DNA from 2 places in the Halomonas sp. Ps84H-12 genome. Region 1 is predicted to be linked to the other one. Evidence: predicted binding sites of a transcription regulator. Region 1 holds the regulator's gene; the other holds the start of a gene.
The links. Region 1 encodes LexA, which represses DNA repair genes until DNA is damaged. Its sites were predicted from a motif close to TACTGTNTANNTANACAGTA; they were not measured.

Region 2: the regulator LexA is predicted to act here: its motif matches at 2,925-2,944, upstream of dinB (DNA polymerase IV).

The regions. Positions count from the first base shown of each region.
Region 1 covers NZ_JAMXSJ010000005.1:113,739-124,853, reverse strand. Annotated here, with positions in the region: gene NH344_RS04055 (glycerophosphodiester phosphodiesterase family protein) at 1-357, shown strand, start outside; gene ggt (gamma-glutamyltransferase) at 373-2,160, opposite strand; gene ppsA (phosphoenolpyruvate synthase) at 2,312-4,696, opposite strand; gene NH344_RS04040 (pyruvate, water dikinase regulatory protein) at 4,933-5,766, shown strand; gene NH344_RS04035 (hypoxanthine-guanine phosphoribosyltransferase) at 5,779-6,357, opposite strand; gene nagZ (beta-N-acetylhexosaminidase) at 6,405-7,415, opposite strand; gene NH344_RS04025 (L,D-transpeptidase) at 7,498-8,013, opposite strand; gene NH344_RS04020 (TetR/AcrR family transcriptional regulator) at 7,991-8,668, opposite strand; gene lexA (transcriptional repressor LexA) at 8,897-9,574, shown strand; gene NH344_RS04010 (energy-coupling factor ABC transporter permease) at 9,596-10,267, opposite strand; gene purU (formyltetrahydrofolate deformylase) at 10,286-11,115, opposite strand, start outside.
Region 2 covers NZ_JAMXSJ010000028.1:7,889-14,394, forward strand. Annotated here, with positions in the region: gene NH344_RS13525 (UbiH/UbiF/VisC/COQ6 family ubiquinone biosynthesis hydroxylase) at 1-201, opposite strand, end outside; gene NH344_RS13530 (NAD-dependent protein deacetylase) at 298-1,164, shown strand; gene NH344_RS13535 (protein adenylyltransferase SelO) at 1,306-2,784, shown strand; gene dinB (DNA polymerase IV) at 2,968-4,014, shown strand; gene NH344_RS13545 (alpha/beta hydrolase) at 4,119-4,931, shown strand; gene NH344_RS13550 (YkoF family thiamine/hydroxymethylpyrimidine-binding protein) at 4,951-5,199, shown strand; gene mapR (GntR family transcriptional regulator MpaR) at 5,235-6,506, opposite strand, start outside.

The DNA.
Region 1 (11,115 bases):
GCGACCACGTCGCCTGCACTGGTGCGCTACATCAAGCAACAGGCCCCGGGGCTGCGTGTTACTCTGCTAGCACAGCTCATTCTTCCAGGCACCCTAGACCGACGCCAATTTGATGCATTAGGCCTGCGGCATAACCGCATTAGCGCCCAAGAGGTGCGCCTGGCGGCGCTTTTCGGTTACGAGATTCATGCCTGGACGGTCAACGATCGGGCGCGCATGTCGGCACTGATAGACCTCGGCGTTGATGCCATCATTACCGATTATCCTGATCGCTTGCACGCCTTAACAGAAGACCGCCGTGCGCTAAGCGACGGCGGTCTTATGCTGGTCAAGCTACGCAACTGGTTACGTCAGTAACAGTCGGGGCGTCGTTTACTCACCCATCACGACGCCTTCCCGACGCGGGTCGGCACCACCAAACAGTGTGCCATCCTCCAATCGCCGAATCGCCTGAAGGCCGCTCGTGAGCTCACGTTCGCTCACGTTGTGACCCCGCTCACGCAGCGATTCGATGATCTCTTCAGGGAAGCGACCCTCCTCTAAGTAAACATCACCACCCAACGTAATCGCATGGGGAAGACTCAGCGCTTCCTGAGCGTTCAACCCCCAATCGCGCATTGCTGCCAGTGTTCGAGCAGTATAGTGGATGATCGCAGCGCCACCAGGGGAGCCGAGACTCGCCACCAGCGCACCGGTTTCCTGATCAAATACCAAGGTGGGGCTCATACTAGAGCGTGGCCGCTTACCAGGCTCCACTCGGTTAGCCACCGGCTGCCCGTCCACCTCAGGAGTAAAAGAGAAATCCGTCAGCTCGTTATTCAATAAATAGCCGCCAGGCAGGTCAGTGCCGCCATCTGCCAGAATACGTGAACCAAAGGCTTGCTCAATGGTGGTCGTCATCGCAATCGCATTGCCATCGGCATCCACAATGCTGATATGGCTGGTGCCATACTCAGGTTGCTCGGGCTGGCTGGCAAAGCTAACAGCCAATTCACCTGGATTGCCCGGCTCGGCGTTCTCACCCATGCTCTCTTCACCGATTAGCTCGCTGCGTTTACCAAGGTAATCAGGCGCTAGCATGAGCGACCAGTCACCGCCCGGTGCCTCGACAAAGTCAGGGTCAGCGATGTAGCGGCCCCGGTCAGCAAACGCCAGCCGCGAGGCTTCTAGAAATTGATGCAGCCAGCCACTACTGGTCACGCCATTTTCCAGCGGCGCCTCCAACAGCGGTTGCTGGTCCAGCATACCGAGAATTTGCATGATCGTTAGATGGCCAGAAGAGGGAGGAGGAAACCCGCACACTTCCCACTGCTGCCAGGGGGTGCATAGCGGCTCACGCTCAAGAGATTGGTAACCACTGATGTCATCAAGCGAGATCTTACCGGGTCGAACCGGATGCGACTGCACCTGCTCAACGAGATCCTCCGCGACCTCACCTTCATAAAAGGCAGCGCTGCCCTCTTCTGCAATGCGACGCAAAATAGCGGCTAAGGCAGGATTTTTTAGTGTGGTGCCCACTTCCAGGGGCTCTCCATCGGCGGAGTAATAAAACGCTTGAGCCAGGTCGTTTTCGCGCAGATATTCGTCATTAGCCAGGCTGGTGTGCAGCCGCTGGCTCACCGCGAACCCCTCTTCCGCCAGTGTAATCGCGGGGGTAAAGAGTTCTTGCCAAGCCAACTGGCCGTGCTCAGCATGGGCCTGTTCCAACATACGCAAGGTACCGGGCACGCCCACCGACAACCCGCTGGCGACCGCTTCCATAAAAGGCAGCGGCTCGCCATCTTCCATAAAGAGCTCGCCGGTTACGGCGGCAGGCGCCGTTTCACGGCCATCATAAGCCTGTACATCAGCACCATCAAAGTGCATCAAAAATGCGCCGCCACCAATCCCACTGGATTGCGGCTCCACCAGAGTTAATACCATTTGTACGGCGACCGCCGCATCAATGGCATTCCCCCCAGCCTTGAGCACCTGATAGCCCGCGTCGGTAGCCAGCGGGTTAGCCGCCGCCACCGCGAAGGAGTCTGCCGCCCATCCCGGCTTCTCCTCAAAGCCTGACCCTACTTCCGGTGTAATGGAGGGTGTTTCGTAACCAAACCCCCAACTCACCATTGGCGCCAGCAGTAAACCAGTGAGTGAGAGCGCCCTTTTTGGCAGCATAACCTTTCTCCTTAAACCGTGTCTCAGACGTGAATCACCAAGGCGTAACCGCCTTTTGAGCGCTCAAGCAATAGCGTAGCCTATAAAACGACTGCGCCCGGCACAATGGCCAGGCGCAAAATAGCAAGCACGCTAATCAAGCTGAAGGAGGCTAAGCAATAGTTTCCCCCGCCAACATGAACCACGTTTCCAGCACTGCATCGGGGTTGAGTGACACGGAGTCAATGCCCTGCTCCATCAACCACTTGGCAAGATCCGGGTGGTCCGAAGGGCCTTGGCCGCAGATCCCCACGTACTTACCTTTCTCTTTACAGGCCTTAATAGCCATGGCCAGCAGCTTTTTCACCGCGGGGTTACGTTCGTCAAACAAGTGCGCCACGATGCCTGAATCCCGATCCAAGCCCAGCGTTAACTGGGTAAGGTCATTCGAGCCAATGGAGAAGCCATCGAAATACTCGAGGAACTCGTCCGCCAATAGCGCGTTGGCAGGCAATTCACACATCATGATGATCTTCAAACCATCAGGGTGCTCATCACCGCCACGCTGCAAACCGTTAGCCGCTAGCAGATCGACTACTTCACGCGCTTCATCCGTGGTGCGCACAAACGGCACCATGATTTCGACGTTGGTCAGCCCCATGTCGTCACGCACACGTTTCAGCGCGCGACATTCGAGCTCGAAACAAGGACGAAATGCCTCGGAGATATAGCGAGAAGCCCCACGGAAACCCAGCATAGGGTTCTCTTCACCGGGCTCGTAGAGCTTACCGCCTATCAGGTTTTCATACTCGTTGGATTTGAAATCCGATAGACGGACAATCACACGCTGTGGATGGAAAGCTGCCGCTAGCGTAGAGATCCCTTCAACTAATTTATCGACGTAAAAGCTCACCGGGTCGGCGTAACCAGCAGTACGTAGATCGATCACCTGCTGAAGATCCGCAGGCAGCGTATCGTACTCAAGCAGCGCTTTCGGGTGCACACCAATCATGCGATTGATGATGAATTCAAGACGCGCCAAGCCAACGCCTGCATGGGGCAAACTAGCGAAACCGAAAGCGCGATCCGGGTTGCCCACGTTCATCATAATTTTAAACGGAATCTCCGGCATGGAATCAACGCTGGACACGTTGCAGTCAAATGCCAGCAACCCTTCATAAACGTGGCCGGTATCCCCTTCCGCACACGAAACCGTAACGTCAATGCCTTCTTGTAGCTGCGTGGTCGCATCGCCACAGCCAACCACCGCAGGAATGCCCAATTCCCGGGCAATAATCGCCGCGTGGCAGGTACGCCCACCACGGTTAGTCACGATTGCCGAGGCGCGCTTCATGATGGGCTCCCAATCTGGGTCCGTCATGTCGGTGACCAAGATGTCGCCTTCTTGAATTTTGTCCATCTCGTCTGGGCTGAGGACAATCTTAACTGCCCCGCGGCCGATACGCTGGCCAATGGCCCGGCCAGTAATCAGCGTGCGCCCTTTCTCACGCAGTTGGAAGCGCTCAAGCTTACCGCCCTCCTGCTGTGACACGACGGTTTCAGGACGCGCTTGAACGATATAGAGCTTGCCGTCATCGCCATCCAATGCCCACTCAATATCCATCGGGCGCTGGTAGTGTTGCTCAATGGTCACTGCTTGACGAGCAAGATCCATCACCTGCTCATCGTTGATGCAGAAGCGGCCACGGTCTTTGAAAGGCACGTCAACGGTTTCAACAGATTTACCGGCGCTGGCATCTTGGCCGTAAACCATCTTGATCAACTTGGACCCTAACGTGCGGCGCAGAACGGCCGGGCGGCCAGCAGCCAGGGTGGGCTTGTGAACATAGAACTCGTCAGGATTGACGGCTCCCTGCACCACGGTTTCGCCCAGCCCCCAAGAGGCCGTGACAAAAACGGCATCACGGTAGCCAGATTCGGTATCCAGGGTAAACATAACGCCTGATGCGCCGGTTTCAGAGCGCACCATCTTTTGAACGCCCGCTGACAGCGCAACATTCTCGTGGGCGTAGCCACGATGCACACGGTAGGAGATGGCGCGATCGTTAAACAGCGAGGCAAACACTTCATGCACCGCATGTTTGATATTGGCAAAACCTTCAATGTTCAAGAAGGTTTCCTGCTGCCCAGCGAAGGAGGCATCGGGAAGGTCTTCCGCCGTGGCGGAGCTGCGCACGGCTACTTTGAGGCTTGGATGTTGCGTTTGGAGCTGTTCGTAGGCATCGCGAAGCGCGGCTTCAAAGCCAGGCGGCAGCGGTGTATCAATGATCCACTGGCGAATCGTTTTTCCTGCCTCAGCCAGTGCTTTGACATCATCGACATCTAAACGAGCAAGCTTGTCGTTAATGCGGTCGTTCAGACCTTCGTGAGAGAGAAACTCGCGGTACGCGTGAGCAGTGGTCGCGAAGCCGCCTGGCACCGTGACGCCTACACCCGATAAATTGGAAATCATTTCGCCAAGCGAAGCGTTTTTACCACCCACGCGTTCGACGTCTGCCATACCTAGCTGATCGAACCACAGAATGTACTCTTCCACGCAACCCCCTCGCTTTTAGACTTCGTTACGACCCGTTGGGACGACACTAATAGACGTTGTCACCCTAGCACTGCGGCAGCGTATTCGCCATTGGTCTAACAGCGAAGGGAGTGGAGGATTTTTACAACAAATACACGAAATTAGCGTTTTATGTAGTATCGACTAGGCGTTGTGCTCGTCGTTTGCACAGCACACAATAGCTTATCTATGAACATGGCAGACTGGCGGATCAGGTTATGAAACGAACAGCTTTCTTTATTTCGGATGGTACCGGCATCACCGCAGAAAGCTTAGGGCGCAGTCTCTTAGCGCAGTTCAGTGATGTGGAGATCAATATGCTGACTAAACCGTATATTGATACGGTTGAAAAAGCACAGGCACTGGCACAGATTATCGAATCGACCGCCGTACGCGATGGCTGTAGACCGATCATCATTGATACGATTGTGGATCAACAGATTCGTAACGTTATCCGCCAAGCGTCGGGGTTTAAGGTCGATATTTTTTCGACGTTTCTAGAACCCCTTGAGCAGGAGCTGGAAACGCACTCTTCCTACAGCGTCGGCAGAACACACTCCATCGGTAGCGACGACGTATATATGGATCGCATCCACTCGGTTCACTTTGCACTCGATAACGACGATGGAGCACGCACCCACCAATACGACAAAGCCGATATTATTCTAGTGGGGGTTTCCCGCTGTGGTAAAACGCCGACCTCACTCTACTTGGCGCTGCAGTTCGGCATTCGCGCCGCGAACTATCCGCTCACCGAAGATGACCTGGATGAAGATGGCAGCTTGAAGCTACCCAAAGCGCTGGCACCTCATCGGCACAAGCTGTTTGGCCTTACCATTGATGCACGCCGACTCTCGGCCATTCGTAATGAACGCCGCCCCAATAGCCGCTATAGCTCGATGGATCAGTGCTTACAAGAAGTAGAGCAGGCAGAATCGCTGTACCGGGCAATGCATATTCCGTTTATTGATACGACGCGATTTTCAATAGAAGAGATCTCTACGCGCATGATTGCGGAAACCGGCCTAGCGAGGCGGTTCTCACCCCGCTAGGATTGCGCTAGCTTACATGCCCTTGGGAGCAAAAATTCCAGGGGCATTACGCCAGTAGCCTTTGTAGTCCATACCAAAACCAAACACGTAACGGTCGGCCACTTCTAGGCTGCAGTAATCTGCTTTTAATCCCGGAACGGCTTTGCGGTCGTGCTGCTTGTCGACCAACACTGCGGTAGTCACACTGGCCGCCTGGGCTTCTTTGCAGTATTTCAGAATGGCCGCTAGGGTTGCGCCTTCATCGAGGATGTCGTCAACAATCACTACATGTCGGCCCGCCATGGGAATTTCAGGCGATACGCGCCAGAAAAGCTCACCGCCGCGCAGCTCGTTGCGGTAACGGGTCGCATGTAAATAGTCCACTTCCAGCGGAAAACCAAGACGCGTCAGCAGATGCCCCGTGGTAATGAGCCCGCCATTCATAACGCAGTAAAACACCGGTAGCTTGTCGCCCAAGTCTCGCGTGATCTCTTCCGCCATGCGATCCAACGCTCGCTCAACCTGCTCTTGTGAAATCAGGCAGTCGGCGTTATCCATCAACTCACGCATAGAATCTAACGATTCAAGCGCTTCTTTATCCAACTTGGACATGCTACTTCTCCAAAAACATCTAATAAGAAAACGGTATAAAAATGGAATTAATTCGCTAGCGCTTCGAGCTTGGCATGCGTGCGGCGCCAACGGCCGAGTGCAGCCAGTGCATCCAGTTCAGGCCTAGCACGACCGTAACGCAGCTTGGCAGGCCGTTTATTCAGCACCCCTTGGCAGGCCCCTAGTACCTCAATGGCTGCCGTTCGGTCATTGCAGATCAGCAACATATCGCAGCCAGCGGCCAGCGCCGCTTTGGCACGCTCAGCCGGGCCGCCTGCCTCATGCGCCCCCGTCATGCTTAAATCATCGGAAAAAATACACCCTTTGAACCCCAATGATTCACGCAGCATGCCTAACCAGTTGGGTGAGAACCCTGCAGGGCGAGTATCAAACGCTGAATAAGTCACGTGGGCAGGCATGACGCCGTTCAACACACCCGCTAACTCGCGAAACGGCACGAGGTCTCGGGCTTTCAGCTCGGCCAGGGGTCGCTCATCCACTGGCAGCGCAATATGGGAATCCGCCGCCACTCCGCCATGGCCAGGAAAATGCTTACCAACTGCCGCCATGCCGGCTTCATGCAAGCCTTCGATAAAGGCGCGCCCTAGTTGGGCGACATGCTCTGGATCGCTGCTGAAACTACGGTCGCCAATGACGCTGGAGATACCGCTCTCAACATCCAACACTGGCGCAAAACTCATATCCAACCCACAGGCGGCCATTTCCATCCCCAGCAACCAGCCTGTGTCTTTGGCTAAGGTGAGCCCTGCTACTGGGTCGCTGGCATACAGATCGCCAATTCGCGCCATGGCGGGCAGGTTGGTCACCCCTTTTTTGATCCGCTGGACTCGACCGCCCTCTTGGTCAATACCTAGCAGTAGATCACCACGCACACGACGAATACTGCTGCAGAGCTGCCGCACTTGGTACGCATCTTCGACATTACGGGCGAACAGGATAACGCCGCCCACCGCAGGGTCTTTTAGCAATGTCTTTTCAGCGTTGGATAACTGCGGCCCTTCTAGGTCAAGCATGACCGGGCCAATGGGTTGCGTCATGGGGAGGATCCGACAAAAAGGGCGCCATTTTAGACTAACCGCTTAGCGTGTCAAAATTCTGGCAGGACGCCCGGAAGTGGGCTTAATGCAACCAAACCGGCGTACCGGGTTGGGCGTGTGCAAACAGGTAGTGTAAATCGTGATTTCGCAGGCGGATGCAGCCGTGAGAGGCAGCCACACCCATCGGTTGGTCTTCAGGCGTGCCGTGCAAATAAATGTAGCGCCGCTGGGAGTCCACGTCAGCGCCGCGGTTAACGCCGCGCTCCAGCCCGCAGAGCCACATAATGCGCGTTAGAATCCAGTCTCGCTCAGGGTAATTGGTCGCCAATTCAGGCGAAAATACTTCGCCAGTCCATCGGCGACCACGAAATACCGCATTATCAGGCAAGCCCTTGCCGATAGACGCACGGACATAGTGCCAGCCCAGCGGTGTTTGGCCGCTACCCTCTCGCTGCCCTACGCCAGCAACCCCAGTAGAGATCGCGCACTCATAGTTCACTTCCTTTCCCTGCCACCAGCGCAACCGCTGCCGCTGGGTGTCAATCTCCACCCAACCAGATTGGGAAGGCGGTAATTCAGCTAGCCTGGGCGTTGCCATGGTTTCCCTCTTCAACCGCAGCCGGTAGCGGCGCGTTCATCGCAGCAACAACGACTGGACGTAGCCGCCGCACAAGGTCACGCACCGTCACCTGCTCTTGATAATCCTTTGCAGCAATATCACGCAGGGCATCCAGTCCTGAGAGCGTAAATATCACTGTGCCTAGCATAAAGTGTAGCCGCCAAAAGCGCTCGGCGTCCGGCAGCTCAGGCGTGGCTTTACGCACCAGCTCGGTAAAACGGGTAAATACATCGCCATACTGCTGCTGAATGTAGCGACGCAGATGCCCTTGCGCCTGACTGTAGGCTAACCCTAGTAGCCGCATAAATACCTTCAGGCTATTACGTTCGGCGGGCACTGCCAGTACCGTAGTGGCCATGGTCTCTAACAGCACTTCTAGAGGAATAGGCTGGCCTTGATAGTGAGCTTCTAGCTCGTCCAGTGCGGTGTGAAAACGCTCTGAAAATGGATCGAGATAGCGGGAAAACACCGCTTGAATTAGCGCTTTTTTGGAACCAAAGTGGTAGTTCACGGCCGCCAAATTAACCCGGGCCTTGCTGGTGATATTACGCAGCGACGTCTCGGCAAAGCCTCGCTCTGCAAACAGTACCTCTGCAGTATCTAAAATACGCGTTACCGTATCCGATTGGGCCATAGCGCCCTCCAAAAAACAGGTGTTTTAAACATGGCTGAATACTATGTCATAACCCCTGCTGGCTCAATCTCTTATCCAAATGGTAGTAAGCGTTAACTAAACACTTAACGACTGTCTCGGTTGGGTGTAACTCGTCATGTACTGGACAGAGCAACATACTGTATACTTAAACACATACTGATTAAGCCGACATGTAGCTACTGTCTTTTCACTGTTTTGGAGTTTGGTATGTCGCGTCCACTCACAGCACGTCAGCAGCACGTATTTGATTTTATCGTTAAGACCATGGGTGAGTTTGGCTACCCCCCTACCCGCGCCGAAATTGCCAAAGCGCTGGGATTCCGCTCGCCTAACGCAGCAGAAGAGCATTTGCGTGCGCTCGAGCGCAAAGGCGCTATTCGTATAATTCGCAATACATCACGAGGCATCCGCTTACCTAACCAGGAGCCGCAGGAGCTTACTGAAACGCCAGCGGCTGCAGCACCTGCTACTAATGAGCCGCTGCCCAATGGGCTTCCTGTGATTGGTGAGGTCGCCGCTGGCAGCCCTATCCTTGCGGCTGAACATATTGACCGTTACTGCCCGCTGCCCGCTGAGTACTTCACGCCTAAAGCAGATTACCTGCTACGGGTGCGCGGCCTATCCATGAAAGATGTAGGCATTCTTGAAGGCGACCTTCTGGCCGTGCATCGCACTGACCGCGTTCGCGATGGGCAAATTGTCGTGGCACGATTAGAAGACGAAGTAACGGTCAAGCGTTTTAAACGCCAAGGGCATCAAGTAACACTGATTGCCGAGAACGCAGATTTCGCACCAATTGAGATCGACCTACGCACTCAGCAGCTTGATATTGAAGGCGTGGGTGTTGGTGTTATTCGCGGTGGTAATGGGCAAGCGCTTGGCTAGTTGCCCAACCTGTAAGGCAGGCTACTGCAAGTCGATATAACGGTGGTCATTAAAGGTGGCCACCCAGCTTGGGTGGTACACTAGTAAAATACTCAGCAGCATACCGGTTATAAATGCCTCTGACGGCATCAGTAACGGTAAAAAGCGGGCATACTCTTGGGCGAGATAGACGGCCTCGGGATCAGTGCCCGCTACGATAATCAGCGCAACAGCAGATAGCCCTCCCCCTAAGGTCGCCAAGGCCGTTCCAAAAAAGCCACAAGCAAATAAAAACACCATCAAATTATCAGGCAACCGACGGTCAACGATTCGCCATACAAAACCGGTCACGGTCGCAGGCACAATACCTGTCACCAGCATATTTGCCCCCATTAGCGACCAATCGTTTCTGCCAATAGCCACCATGGCGACATTAATCATCACGTTGCTGATCAACGCCAGCGGCATTTTAAAGACTAGCGTCATCAGCACCGTAAACACCAAGTGAAGCGTTAACCAGTCCACCGCTTGCGCACGCAATTGCCACATCAACATGACGGCCAACGTAGCTGCCATCCAGCGGTGCTGAAGCGCTGTATCCTCAAGTAGTGGCCGCCAGGGGCGCAGGCATAAGCACCAGACGATGACACCCAACGATAAAAGCCACGTCATCACGAGTGCCCACGGTGCCAATACGCTTTGTGCAAACGACATAGCGCCCCCTTCTGCCGATTAGCTAAAAACGACCGTTTTGTTGCCGTGAATTAGCACGCGATCTTCTAGGTGCCAACGCAGCCCCCGCGCCAATACCGCTTTTTCCACATCGCGACCAAAACGTACCAAATCAGTAGGCGTGTGACAGTGGCTGACCCGGTGAATGTCCTGCTCAATTATGGGGCCTGCATCCAGCTCTTCTGTCACATAGTGGCAAGTTGCCCCAATCAGTTTCACGCCCCGCTCATAGGCTTGATGATACGGCTTGGCACCCGCAAAGGAAGGCAAGAAGCTGTGATGAATGTTAATCACGCGCCCTGCATACCGTTCGCAAAGCGAAGGCGGCAGAATTTGCATATAGCGTGCTAGCACTATGCAGTCAGCGCGGGCAGCATCAATCTGCTCCTGCACCTGTTCAAAAGCCGTTTGTTTATTAGCCGGGTCAACTGGTACATGATGATAAGGGATGCCATACCATTCAGTCAGCGAGCGCATATCATCGTGATTAGAGATAACGCCGACAATATCGCAATCCAACTCACCTGCCTGCCAGCGGTAGAGAAGGTCCACCAAGCAGTGGGATTCCCGAGACACCATCAACACCACACGGCGGCGCTTTTGGGTATCCACCAGCGACCACTGCATATCAAACTCAGCCGCCACCGGCTCAAACGACGTGCGCAGTGCTTCCGCCGACATACCCAGAGAATCCGCCAGAATCTCGTAACGCATAAAAAAGCGGCCAGTCTCTAAGTCAGAGTGCTGGCTGGCTTCGGTAATTGAGCCACCTTGTTGAGCAATGAAACTTGAGACACGCGCCACGATGCCCACTTGATCTGGGCAGGAAA
Region 2 (6,506 bases), on a different contig from region 1:
GACCGCACCGCTGGCTTTCACGAACGCCAGCGAGCGGGCGTTGAGTGATGAAATACGCAGGTCGTAATCGCCGCTGGGGGGCGTGGGGGCGCTGGCGCGCTCTACCAGGCCAACCGACATGCCCGCCTGGCCCAGCCTGGCCGCCAGGGCCGCGCCCACCATGCCGCCGCCAACAATGACAATCTCGTGATCCCACTGCATGAGAGGCTCCTTAATCCGCTATCGAGGGCACATTGCATGTGCTTATATTGTCCTACAGTATCGTTGACTTGTCGCAGTATTGCCTAGGGTGATCCATTGACGCAGGCCGTGGAAAGTGTCGAAAAACGAGAGAGCAGCGAGGTAGCCGGGGAAGCACTGGCCGCCTTTATCAGGCGCTACCCCAAACTCTGGGTGATTACCGGGGCGGGCGTCAGCACCGACAGCGGAATCCCCGATTACCGCGATGCCGATGGCCAGTGGAAGCGCCCGCCGCCGGTGCAGCACGGCGATTTCATGAGTTCCTTCGCCGTTCGCCAGCGCTACTGGGCGCGAGCGCTGGTAGGCTTCAAGGCCATGCGTGAAGCCCAGGTGAGCGGCGCGCATCGTGCGTTGGCGAAGCTCGAGGCCATGGGCCATGTGGAGCTTCTCGTCACGCAAAACGTTGACCGTTTGCACCAGCGGGCAGGCTCAAAAAAGGTGATTGATCTGCACGGCAGGGCCGATGTGGTGGCCTGTATGGCCTGTGGCTATCAAATGATGCGCCACGCCATGCACAGTGAAATGGCGCGTATGAACCCAGCCTTTGCCGCGCTGGATGCCCGCCACGCGCCGGATGGCGATGCGGATCTGGAAACCGACTTTTCCACCTTTAACGTATTGGATTGCCCGCGCTGCAAGGGCATTCTCAAACCGCAGGTGGTCTATTACGGCGATGTGGTGCCCCCTGCGCGGCGGTTGGCGGCCCAGGCGGCGCTGCAGCAAGCCGACGCGGTGCTGGCAGTGGGCACGTCGTTGATGGTCTATTCCGGCTACCGCTTCTGCCGGGATGCCCACGCCATGGGCCTGCCCGTGGCATCGCTCTCGCTGGGCGTGACCCGTGCCGATGGGTTCTTGACCCACCAGTGGCGCGCGCCGCTAACGCCGGTGCTGGAATATGCGGTTGGGCGTCTGAAAAAGGGCTAACGTGTTTTGGATACCGGCGGGTTACTATCGAAGCGAGCAATTTCAAATTGGTTAAGAGGCTCTCTGCGACAGGCTATCGCCAATTACTTGAGTAAACTGCTAGGGTATTCCTAGACGATAAACTGAAAAGCGGAGTTGCCCGTGCTGACCTTTGAACACCAGTTTGCCACGCTGCCAGAGCCTTTATGGGTGGCTTGCCAGCCTACGCCCGTGGCGCAGCCCAGCCTGATCGCGTTTAACGATGACCTGGCCGCGCAGCTAGGCATGCAAACGCGGCCCGACGATGCCACGCTGGCCCAATGGTTCAGCGGTAACCAGCTACCGCCAGGGGCCGAGCCTAGAGCGCTGGGCTATGCCGGGCATCAGTTCGGTAATTTCGTGCCTCAGTTGGGCGATGGCCGGGCGCTGCTGCTGGGGGAAGTGGTGGATCAGCAGGGCCAGCGGCAGGACGTGCAGCTAAAAGGCAGCGGCCGCACGCCGTTTTCTCGGGGTGGCGATGGTCGTTCGCCCCTTGGCCCGGTGCTGCGGGAATATCTGGTGAGTGAATTTATGGCCGCCGTGGGCGTACCCACCACTCGCGCCTTGGCTGCCGTTGCCACCGGTGAGCGCGTGGTGCGCCAAATGGCCGAGCCGGGGGCTGTGCTTACCCGTGTGGCCAGCAGCCATATTCGCGTGGGCACGTTCCAGTTTGCCGCCGTTCGCCGCGATGAAAGCGCGCTCAAAGCGCTGGCCAATCATGTGATTACCCGCCACTACCCAGAGGCGGCCAACGCTGAGGACCCGTACCTGGCGCTGTTAGAAGCCGTTACCGCCCGCCAAGCGGCGCTAGTGGCGCGTTGGATGAGCTTGGGCTTTATTCACGGAGTGATGAACACCGATAACTGCAGCATTGCCGGTGAAACCATCGATTACGGCCCCTGCGCGTTTATGGAGCAGTTCGACCCGCAGAAGGTGTATAGCTCCATTGACCAGGGCGGGCGCTACGCCTTTGACAACCAGCCGGGTATTGCCCAGTGGAACCTGGCCCGCTTTGCCGAAACCCTGCTGCCGCTGATGCGCGCAGAGGGTGACACCGTGGTAGAGCAGGCCACCGAGGTGCTACGCGGCTTTACCTCCCGCTTTAGCGCCGAGCAGCGCCGCCTGCACGCTAATAAGCTAGGCCTCGCTCCAGAAAGCGATCGCGCCGCGCCGCTCATGGAAGCGCTGGAAATCCAGATGCATCAGGGCCGCATGGATATGACCGCCACCTTTGATGCGCTGACGCGCTATGCGCAAGCGCTGAGAAAGAACTCGTCAGCCCATTCCCAAAAAGAGGCGCTGCTAGCGCTGACCACTCAGCCCGATGGCCTTGCTGCTTGGCTGGCCGAGTGGGAAAACGCCCAGCAAGCGAGCCAGCAGCGTGAGCGCCTGGAGGCCATGCGCCGCGCCAACCCTGTGGTGATTCCCCGCAACCACCGCATTCAAGAGGTGATTGAAGCGGCAACAGAAGGCGATTTCGCGCCTTTCCACACGCTGCTCGCGGCGGTCACGCAGCCCTTCGATGAATCCGAAGAAGCGCGCCGCTTAGCCGCCCCGGCCACGGAAAGCGAGCAGGTGCTACGCACCTTTTGTGGTACTTGATTTAGATCAGCGAATATGGGCGGAAAACCCGTAGCGGGGGTCCTTCGCCAGGGATGGCGAAAGTAGCGTCCAGGGAGGGATTCACAGCGCCCCCGCCTAGGGTTTTGCTGCTCATCAGCGCTGCAGCACACCCTGTGATAAACTGTGCTTTTTTACAGTTAATGGCGGAGGCAAGGTCGGCCTGTGCGCAAAATCATTCACTGCGACTGTGACTGCTTCTATGCGGCGGTCGAGATGCGCGACAACCCCGCGTTAACCGATATCCCTATTGCCATTGGCGGCAGTGTGGAGCAGCGCGGTGTGGTCGCCACCTGTAACTACCCGGCGCGCAAGTTCGGCATTCACTCCGCGATGCCCATGGCTCAGGCGCTCAAACGTTGCCCCCATCTCACGGTGATTCGTGGCGACATGGCGAAGTACAAGGCCGTGGCACGCCAGGTGTTTGCCATCTACCGAGATGTGACCGAACTGATCGAGCCGCTCTCGCTGGACGAAGCCTTTCTGGATGTCTCGGAGGTCACGCTCCACCACGGCAGCGCCACCCGTATGGCCGAAGCCATTCGCCATCGGGTGAAGCAGGAAGTGGGCATTACCGTCTCGGCGGGTGTGGCACCCAACAAGTTTCTCGCCAAGATCGCCAGCGACTGGCGCAAGCCCGATGGGCTGTTTGTCATCACGCCAGACGATATCGACGCCTTCGTGCAGCAACTGCCGGTGAAAAAAATCCACGGGGTAGGGCCGCGCACCGCTGAAAAGCTGGCGGAGCTGGGTATTCAGACCGGCGCAGATCTGCGCGCCCGGCCACTGACCGAGCTGGTGGAGCGCTTTGGCCGCTTTGGACATCGCCTGCATGAGCTCAGCCACGGGCGCGATGAGCGCCCTGTTAAAACTCACCGCGAACGCAAGTCGATCAGCACCGAGCAAACCTACTCTCAAGATTTACCCACCTTGGAAGCCTGCCGTCGTCAGCTCCCCGAGCTGATTGGCGATTTAGAGCGCCGCTACGCTCGCCTAGACCCGGCCCCCGCCGTGCGCGGCGTAATGGTGAAGGTCAAATTCAACGACTTCACCCAAACCACCGTCGAACACGCCGACCCCGCACCCAACTTGGAACAGTTCGAAACCTTGCTGAACGTGGGATGGGCAAGGGGCGAGCGCCCCGTGCGCCTGCTGGGGGTGGGCTACCGCTTGGCGGAAGCGACCGCTGCCCAGCAGCTCTCGCTGTTTTAATTAGCCTGTTAACCCTTGGGTGGATTGACGGGTACTCGGGCTCGCGTTAAAACAGACGTATGATAGATAGCGCTTCTTCCCGTTAGCCTAACTGCGAGCCTGCCATGCCTGCCGATGCCACCCAACGCCCCCGCTTAGTGTTTGCCCATGCCAACGGCTTTCCCGGTTTGAGCTACCGCAGCCTGTTAGACCCGCTGGCAGAATCGTTCGATTTACACCCGCTAGATCGGCTAGGCCACCACCCGGACTACCCGGTGAATCACAACTGGGGCAACTTGGTAGAGGAGCTGCTTAGCTACCTCCCCGATACTGACGAGCCGTTGCTGGGCGTGGGGCATTCGCTGGGCGGCACGCTGATGGCCATGGCTGCGGATAAGCAGCCGGAGCGTTTTCGCGGTGTAATCATGCTCGACCCGCCGCTGATGCTGGGGCCAGACGCCTGGGCCATGAAAGCGGCCAAGCGCTTTGGGTTCATGGACCGTATCACCCCTGCGGGTAAAACCAAGGGGCGGCGCACGGTGTGGCCCAGCCGTGAGGCCATGGCGACCTCGCTGCGGCGGCGAGGGCTGTTTCGTCGCTTTACCCCCGAGGCACTCAACGACTACATTGAAGCAGGCACGCGACTACTGGACGACGGTAGCGCCGAGCTGACCTTCGACCCCAACATCGAGCTGGAGATTTTCCGCCACTTACCGGATCACCTCTCCAACCTGCCGCAGCGCGTGGGTGTGCCCATTCAATTGGTGGCGGGGCAGCAGTCGCACTTGATGACGCCTTCACGGCTCAAGCGCATCGCTCGTCGCGGGCTGCCGGTGAGTATGGTGCCCGGCACGCACATGTTCCCGATGGAACACCCGGAAGAGACACGCACGGCGATACTGGCCGCGTGGCAGCAGTTTCAAACGGTACAGCCATAGAAGCGATTAAGGAGGCGATATGTACCTTTCTGTACAGCTGAGCTACTACCCGCTGGCCGATGATTTCAAGCCAGTCGTCAAAGAGGTGGTCAAACGTTTAGAGGCCACCGGGCTGGAAGTTCACCCCAACCGAATGAGCACCCAGGTATTTGGCGAGTTCGATGAGGTGATGGCGGCACTGAGCGACGTGATGAAATGGTCGTTCGAGACCCACGGCAAAGCCGTGTTTACCGCTAACTTTTTAGAAGGTGACCGGCGGCCTCGGTAAATAACGCCATCGCGCGCGTGATGTTCTTCATAGCGCTAAAAAAGGCTCAATAACGTGCCCAGCGTTTCCATCCCCCGTTCGCTGCGCTGGGTCCAGGGGTGGCCATAGCTTAAGCGAATGCAGTGGCGAAACTGTTGGGTCGCGGAGAAAATGGGGCCTGGTGCGAGGCTAACGCCATGGTCGAGCGCTGTGCGAAATAGCTGCAGCGAATCCACGTGTTCGGGAAACTCCACCCAAAGGAAATAACCGCCCACAGGTCGGGTGATGCGCGTATGCGCAGGGAAGTAGCGATCTGCCGCCGCCAGCATACTGGTTTGTTGGGCTTCTAAGGCATGGCGAAGCTTGCGCAAATGGCGGTCGTAGCCACCGTGTTGTAAATAGTCAGCAATGGCGGCCTGGGCGGGGATAGAGGGGGAAATGGTGGTCATTAGTTTTAGCCGCGAGATCTCTTGGGCATAACGGCCGCCCGCTACCCAGCCCACCCGATAGCCGGGTGCCAAGCACTTCGAGAAAGAGCTGCAGTGAATCACTAAGCCCTCATCATCAAAGGCCTTAACGGGGGCGGGCGGCGTGCTGCCAAAATAGAGCTCGGCATACACGTCATCCTCTAGCATGGGCACTTGGTGCTGCTTTAATAACTGGTAAAGCACCTGTTTGCGCTCGTTGCTTAGGCTGGCGCCGATGGGGTTCTGCAGGTGGCTCATAAACCAGCAGGCTTTGATGGGCAGCGTCGCTAATCGCTCTGCCAGCACGTCTAGGTCAACCCCTTCCCGAGGGTGAACCGGAATTTCCACCGCACGTAGTTTGAGCCGCTCCAACACTTGTAGGCTGGCATAAAAAGCAGGTGACTCAATCGCGACCAAGTCCCCTGGCTGAGTCACGCACTGTAGGGCTAGATTGAGCGCCTCCATTGCACCATTGGTAATCACCAGTTCGTCCATCGGCAGCTGAATGCCACTCAGCATGTAGCGCAGAGCAATCTGCCGACACAGGTCGGTATGCCCGGTGGTCATATCAGCCACCACCTGTTGGGGCGAAAGCGCCCGCAAGCCACGTGTCATGCTGATACTTAAGCGAGAGAGTGGAAACAGCTCAGGGCTAGGGAAAGCCGAGCCAAAGGGCACCGTTTGGTCATCCTGCAGTGAGTCCAGCACCGAGAACACCAGCTCGCTGACCTGCACCTCCGCTGGGTCGGTGGGTTGTAGCGTGACGCGGGGTTCGTTGACCAAGCGCCGTGCGTGTTCACGAACAAAGTAGCCCGAGCGCGCTCGAGCGCTGATAAGCCCCTGGTTTTCCAGTAAGTAGTA